DNA from 2 places in the Geodermatophilus sp. SYSU D00965 genome. Region 1 is predicted to be linked to the other one. Evidence: riboswitches for the same ligand, from Rfam matches in the RefSeq annotation. Region 1 holds a riboswitch; the other holds the start of a gene.
The links. A riboswitch is a leader RNA that binds a small molecule or an ion and turns the genes downstream of it on or off. The one in region 1 is predicted to bind cyclic di-AMP.
Positions count from the first base shown of each region.

Region 2: another riboswitch for cyclic di-AMP. It lies ahead of ACI789_RS16415 (C40 family peptidase); the one in region 1 lies ahead of ACI789_RS18055 (C40 family peptidase).

Region 1 covers NZ_JBJGYQ010000019.1:90,519-93,716, reverse strand. The annotation lists gene ACI789_RS18060 (M48 family metallopeptidase) at 1-591, opposite strand, end outside; gene ACI789_RS18055 (C40 family peptidase) at 809-1,894, opposite strand; cyclic di-AMP (ydaO/yuaA leader) riboswitch at 1,911-2,081, opposite strand; gene ACI789_RS18050 (hypothetical protein) at 2,291-2,605, opposite strand; gene ACI789_RS18045 (DEDD exonuclease domain-containing protein) at 2,812-3,198, shown strand, end outside.
Region 2 covers NZ_JBJGYQ010000016.1:124,924-128,121, reverse strand. The annotation lists gene ACI789_RS16425 (hypothetical protein) at 1-490, shown strand, start outside; gene ACI789_RS16420 (YrdB family protein) at 468-848, opposite strand; gene ACI789_RS16415 (C40 family peptidase) at 1,000-2,043, opposite strand; cyclic di-AMP (ydaO/yuaA leader) riboswitch at 2,059-2,202, opposite strand; gene ACI789_RS16410 (hypothetical protein) at 2,403-2,582, shown strand; gene ACI789_RS16405 (phytoene desaturase family protein) at 2,613-3,198, shown strand, end outside.

The DNA.
Region 1 (3,198 bases):
CGGGTAGAGGAAGGACCCGACGACGACGAACCCGGCCGCGACCAGCGCCGCCCAGGCCCACCAGGTGCCGGGGGCGCGCCGGGCCAGCCACACCAGTGCGAGCAGGACCCCTGCGGTGACCGCGGCCGAGATCGCGGTGGAGACGGCGACGTCGCGGAACCACAGGGCCCAGCTGCGGGTGGACAGCCCGTACCGGTGCCGCACCGTCTCGCCGTAGGCGGCGAACCCGAGGGTGACCAGGCGGCCGACCACCACCAGGGCGACCGTGCCGAGCAGCACCTGCCAGGCCCAGCCGCCGCCCAGCGGCCGCGCGACCGCGGTCACCAGCCCGCGGCCCAGCGGGGTCAGCGCCAGGACCGCGGACGCCACCAGGCTCAGCACCAGGGAGGCGAGGGAGGCCGGCCGGAGGGACGCCGCGAAGGACTCCGCCCGCTCGGCGACCCCCGGCGGCAGGCCCGCCCCCGGGCGGACCGGCGTGCGTCCCCCGGGCGGGTCGGGCAGCAGCGTCCACGGCGTCCGGACGACGATGACGACGACGAGCGCCGCCCCGAGGACCACCGCGACCAGCAGCGCGGCCCGGCGGGCGCTCACCCGGCCGATCCTAGGAGGACCCCGTCCCCCCCACCGCTCGCAGGCTCGCGGCGGGTCCCTGCAGGGGGCCGCGGGGTCCGGGGCGGGCCACCTTCCGGGTTCCGACAGGGCGCCGCGGGGGTTCGCGGCGGGCCGCCACCCGGCCCGGCAGGCGCCGGACGCGCAGCGGGCCGGTGACCTCCGGGAGGTCACCGGCCCGCTGCCCTGCCGCCGGTCGCTAGGCGATGCGGCGCATGGCGGTGATGCCGCCCATCGAGTCCACGCCGACCACCTTGACCGGCTGGCCCGACGTGGAGGCGTGCACCATCTGGCCGTTGCCGATGTACATCGCCACGTGGCTGACCGGGCTGTAGTAGAAGATCAGGTCGCCCGGCTGCAGGTCGGCACGGGAGACCGCGCGGCCCATCGTCGACTGCATGCGGCTGGAGTGCGGCAGGCTGATCCCCGCCGCGGCGTACGCGTACTGGGTCAGGCCGGAGCAGTCGAAGGCGTTCGGCCCGCCGGCGCCCCAGACGTAGGGGTCCCCGACCTGGGCGAGCGCGGTGTCGACGGCGGCCTGGGCCGAACCGCTGGCGGCGGGCGCCGGCGCGGGCGCGGCCACGGCCTGGCCGGCGTGGGCCGTGACGACCTCCTGCTGCTGCGGGACCGACAGCGCCGCGTACTGCGCCTGGTAGTCGGCGATGTCCGCCTCCAGCTGCGCTTGGCGGGCGGTCACGTCGTCCAGGGACGCCTGCGCCTGGGCCCGGGCGGCGTCGGCCTCCTGCTGGGCCCGCTCGGCCGCGGCGGCGCTCTCCGCGACGTCGGCGAGGACGTCGTTGGTGTGGCCGGCGATCGCGTCGAGGGTCGCCAGCGACGACACGAAGTCCTCGGGCGATTCGCTGGTCAACAGCAGGTCCAGCTCGTGCATCCCGTCACCGCTGGTGAACGCGGTGCGGGCGACCTGGCGGATCTGGCCGTCGAGGGCGCCGAGCTGCTCGCGGGCCGCCGCGGCAGCCCGGTCGGCGGCCTCGACCGCGGCCTGCTGCTGGGCCAGCGCCTCGCGGGCGTCGTTGACCTGCTCGGTGACGACCTCGAGGTCGTGTCCGGCCTGCGCGACGAGCTGGGCCGCCTGGGCGGCGCTCGCGGCGCGCTCCGGATCCGCGGCGGCGGTCCCCGGCAGGAGGGTGAGGGCGAGGGTCGCGGTGGCGCCCACGACGAGCCCGCGGCCGAGGCGGCGGGGCAGCGTCGGGCGGCGGAGGGCCACCGGGAGGTCGGAGTCGATCTGGTCGAGCGCATGCCCCAGGGCAGGGCGGGGGGTCGCCACGGTCGGCGGCTCTCCGTTTCTTCCTCAGCAACCGCCTACCGAGTTAGCTGACGGGTTCGGGCTGGGAAGACGTGCCCTATCTCTGCGCGCCGGCGGGCCGGCGCGTGTGCCCCGGCGGACCGGCGCACGCGAGAACTCACCCCAGTGCTGCGGTGGGTCCCCGGTTCCCCCTCGGCGCCACGGAGGCGCGTCGGGCGATTCGGCGGTGCCCGGCCGAGGTCACCTCTCTGCGGGTGACGACCACCCGGTCGGACCGGCTCACCGTACGGGCGTGATGAAGTTGTGACAAATGGGGCCAGCGGGAACTGTGGGGACATCCACAGGATCGCCCGGCCCGACACGCCGCCGGGATGGACCCCGCGCCCGCCTGCGGGCGACCCGGCCGCACGGACCGGGTCACCCGGTGCGCCACCGGCCCCGCCCGGCCCCACCCGACCTCTGCTCCGGCTCGGCCTGGTGCCGCAGCGGCGGCACGAGACCGCCCTCGGCGAGGGCCCGCACGGCGCGGCGCTCCACCTCGTCGAACTCCACGACGACGCCCGGGCCCGGGACGACGCCGTCCCCGGTCGCCTCCGCGCCGCGCCGCGCGGTCATCGGCACGACGGTCGGGTCCTCGGTCCGCCAGCCCGGCGGCGCCCCCAGCAGCACGGTGACGACGCAGTCGGCGCAGCCGGTGCCCCGCACGGTGCAGGTCTCGCAGTCGATCAACATGGCCCACTCCTCACCCGGCCGACCCCGGTCGTGGAGGCCCTCCATGGCCTCGGTCGGTCCGGCTGGCACGGTAGGGACGGCCACCGACAGTTCCGTGCGCCCGCGCGGTGCCCGCCGTCCGCGCGGCGTCCCGGGGCAGTGGTGATCCGGCCGGGACCCGGCGCGCGTCCCCGGGACTGTCACTGGCCCGACCTACCGTCCGCCCCGTGCCGTCCTCCCTTCCCCGGCAGGTGCCGCTCTCCCCCGCCCACCTGGCCGGGACGGCCGCGCGAGCCGCGGCGGGCCTCCCCCGCTACGAGCAGGCCACCATCGACGAGCTGGGCACCCCGCTCGCGGAGGTGACGTTCGTCGTCGTCGACCTGGAGACCACCGGGGGTTCCCCGAAGGACAGCGCGATCACCGAGATCGGCGCGGTCAAGGTCCGCGGCGGCCAGGTCCTCGGCGAGTTCCAGACCCTCGTCGACCCGGGCTGCGCGATCCCGCCCTACATCAGCGTGCTGACCGGCATCACCACGACCATGGTCGCGGCCGCCCCCCGCATCGGCGCGGTGCTGCCCAGCTTCCTCGAGTTCGCCCGGGGCGCCGTCCTCGTC
Region 2 (3,198 bases), on a different contig from region 1:
CCTGCGCCCCGACCTGGTCGCCGAGGCACTGCCCCGCGTCGGCGCCACCCGGGCGGAGGCGCACGCCGCGCACACCCGGTGGCAGGCGCTGCAGCACTCGCCGCGGGCACCGCGCGGGCTGGCCCTGCGCTCCGCCGTCCTCGGGCCGCCCGAGGAGCTCGAGGACCGCCGCTTCGGCGACCTGGACCTGCAGGTCCGCCGCTGGCCGCTGCCGCTCTGGCCGCACCTGTACTGGGAGGTGCTCTCCGCCCCCGGCGGCTCCGTGCTCCAGGAGCACCTGGTGCGCGCGCCGGGCTCGCCGGTGCCTCGCGCCACGGCCGGCCGGCTGCGGGTGTGGGAGCACGTCCTGGACGACGTCGTCGGGCTGCCGGGCGCGCGGAGCGTGGACCCCGGCGTGGTCACCCGCTGGGAGGTGCACCTGCCCGGCGGGGTCCGGGCGCGGTTCGTCTGGGGGCTGCTGCAGGAGGTCAGCCGGCCGGCGGCGCGCTGACCGCGGCCTGGGGCGCCGGCTGCGCGGTCAGCGGCCCGGACAGCACGCTGCCCAGCACCGCAGCGACGACGAGGACGGCGGCCGCGCGCGGCGACCCGGCCGCGAGCAGGGCCGCGCCGGCGGCCCCGAAGACCACCACCTTCGTCAGGACGGCGAGCGCCGCGACCTGCACCACGGCCTGCGGCGCGGCGAACAGCCCCCACAGCAGCGCCGCGGTCAGGGGGACGCCGAGGGCCAGGAGCCACCGCAGCGCCGTCGTCCCGCCGGCGCTCCACCCCCACAGGCCGAGGGCGGCCAGCGCGCCGAGCTCGGTGGCGAAGGCGACGCCCGCCCAGGTCCACTGCCATGCCTGCACCATCTCGGGCCCCCTCCGTGGTGAACGACGCTCTGATACGAGAGCAGTGTTCACACCCGGCGCCGGGACCGTCAAGTCCCGGACACGACGGAGCCCCCGGACGCACGTGGCGTCCGGGGGCTCCGGGGGCTCCGGGGGCTCCGGGGGGCAGCCGCTAGCCGGCGATGCGGTTGAACTGCGGGGTGGCGCCCATGACGTCGACGCTGGCGACCTTGACGACGTCGCCGGAGGTCGGCGCGTGCACCATCTGGCCGTTGCCGATGTAGATGCCGATGTGGCTCACCGGGCTGTAGAAGGCGACCAGGTCACCGGGGCGCGCCTCGGCGCGGGAGACCTGCTGGCCCATCTGCGACTGCATGCGGCTGGAGTGCGGCAGGCTGATCCCGGCCGCGCGGAAGGCGTACTGCACCAGGCCGGAGCAGTCGTAGGAGCCCGGGCCGGAGGCCGCCCAGACGTAGGGCTTGCCGCGCTGGGCCATGGCCGTGTCGATGACCGCCTGGATCGAACCGCTGGCCGCGACGACGGGCGCCGAGCCGCCGGTCGACGCCGGACGCTCGCCGCGGCTGGCCCGCTCCTCGCCGCCGTGCGCGGTGGCCGCGGCAGCCAGGGCGGCGCGGCGCTCGTCGGCGGTCAGCCGCGCGTAGTCGGCCTGGTACTCGGCGATCTGGGCCTGGAGGTCGGCCTGCTGCTTGGCGACCGCGTCGTAGGACTGCTGTGCCTCGGCGGCGACCCGGTCGGCCTCGGCCTGGGCCGCGGTGGCGGCCTCGCCGGCCGCGACCGCCTGGCCGAGCACCTCGCCCTGGTGGCCGGCGACGGTCTGCAGCAGGGTCACCCGGTTGACGAACTCGTCGGCCGAGCCGCTGGTCATCAGCGCCTGCAGCGACCCCATGCTCTCGCCGGTGAAGGCGCTTCGGGCGACGCCGGTCACCTGCTGCTGCGCGGCGGCGACCACCGCCTGCGCGTCGGCGACCTTCGCCGCCGCGGCCTGGGCGGCGGCCTGCTGGGCGGCGAGCGCCTCGCGGGCCTCGTTGAACTGCTCGGTGACGACCTCGAGGTCGTGCCCGCGGGCGGCGACCAGAGTCGCGGCCTCCTGGGCGGTGGCCGGTTCCTCGGCACCGGCCGAGGTCGGGACGAAGGCCACGCCGACGGCGGCGGCGAGGACGAGGGCAGCGCGCCGGGCGGCGCGAGCGGACGCCATGGTGTGGCGGCTCTCCGTTCTTCCACGAGCCGCCTACCGAGTTAGCTGACGGGTTCGGGCGGGAAGGCGCCCGGCGCGCCCGGCCGAGGCCGTGCGTGCTTCACCCCAGTGCTGCGGTGGGTCCCCGGCCCGGCTCCCCCGGGGAGGAGGGAACCGGCTCGGCGGCGACCGCGGGGTGTCACCCATTGCGGTGACGGAGCGCCCCGGCGGACGCACACACCGTAAGCGCCGTGACCCTGCCGTGACAATTACCGGCCTGTGATTTCGTGGACTCTCGACTCGACCGCGCAGGTCCCCGGGGCGGCTGTGGCGGAAGAGACACGTGGGGTCGCCACCGCGATGGCGGGTATGTGCCCTCCATGGATCTCAAGCGACCTCTGGTCGTGCTCGCCATCGCCGGGGCGCTCGCCGGGTGCAGCAGCACCAACAACTCCAACACCGACGTCGACCGCGGCACCACCGACTGCGGCGCCGCCGAGGCCGGCAGCAACCGGGCTGACTGCTCGGAGAGCGAGAACGCTCCCACGCAGGGCGGCTGAGCACCCGCCGGACCCGCTACGGTCCGCCGGGTGAGCGCACGCAGCAGGTACGACGCCGTCGTCGTCGGGGCCGGTCACAACGGCCTGGTGGCCGCGGCCTACCTCGCCCGCGCCGGCTGGTCGGTGCTGGTCCTCGAGCGGCTCGAGCAGGTCGGCGGCGCCGCGGTCAGCCGGCAGGTCTTCCCGGGCGTCGACGTCCGGCTGTCGGCGTACTCGTACCTGGTCAGCCTCCTGCCCGACCGGATCGTCGCCGACCTGGGGCTGGAGGTGACCCTGGCCGACCGCGCGGTGGCCTCCTACACCGCCGTCCCCGGGCACACCGGCCTGCTGGTCGAGCGGGACGAGGGGCCCGCCACCGCCGCCTCCTTCCGGGACCTCACCGGGTCCGACGACGAGCTGGCCGGGTGGCGGCGCTTCTACGGCCGGCTGGCCGACCTCGCCGAGGACCTCGCCCCCACGCTGACCGAGCCCCTGCTCTCCCCCGACCAGCTGGCCGGACGGCTGCGCGACCCGCAGCTGTGGCACGACCTCGCCGAGAGGCCGCTCGCCGACGTGGTCGCCGACGAGCTCTCCCACGACGTCGTCCGCGGGGTGGCGCTGACCGACGGGCTGATCG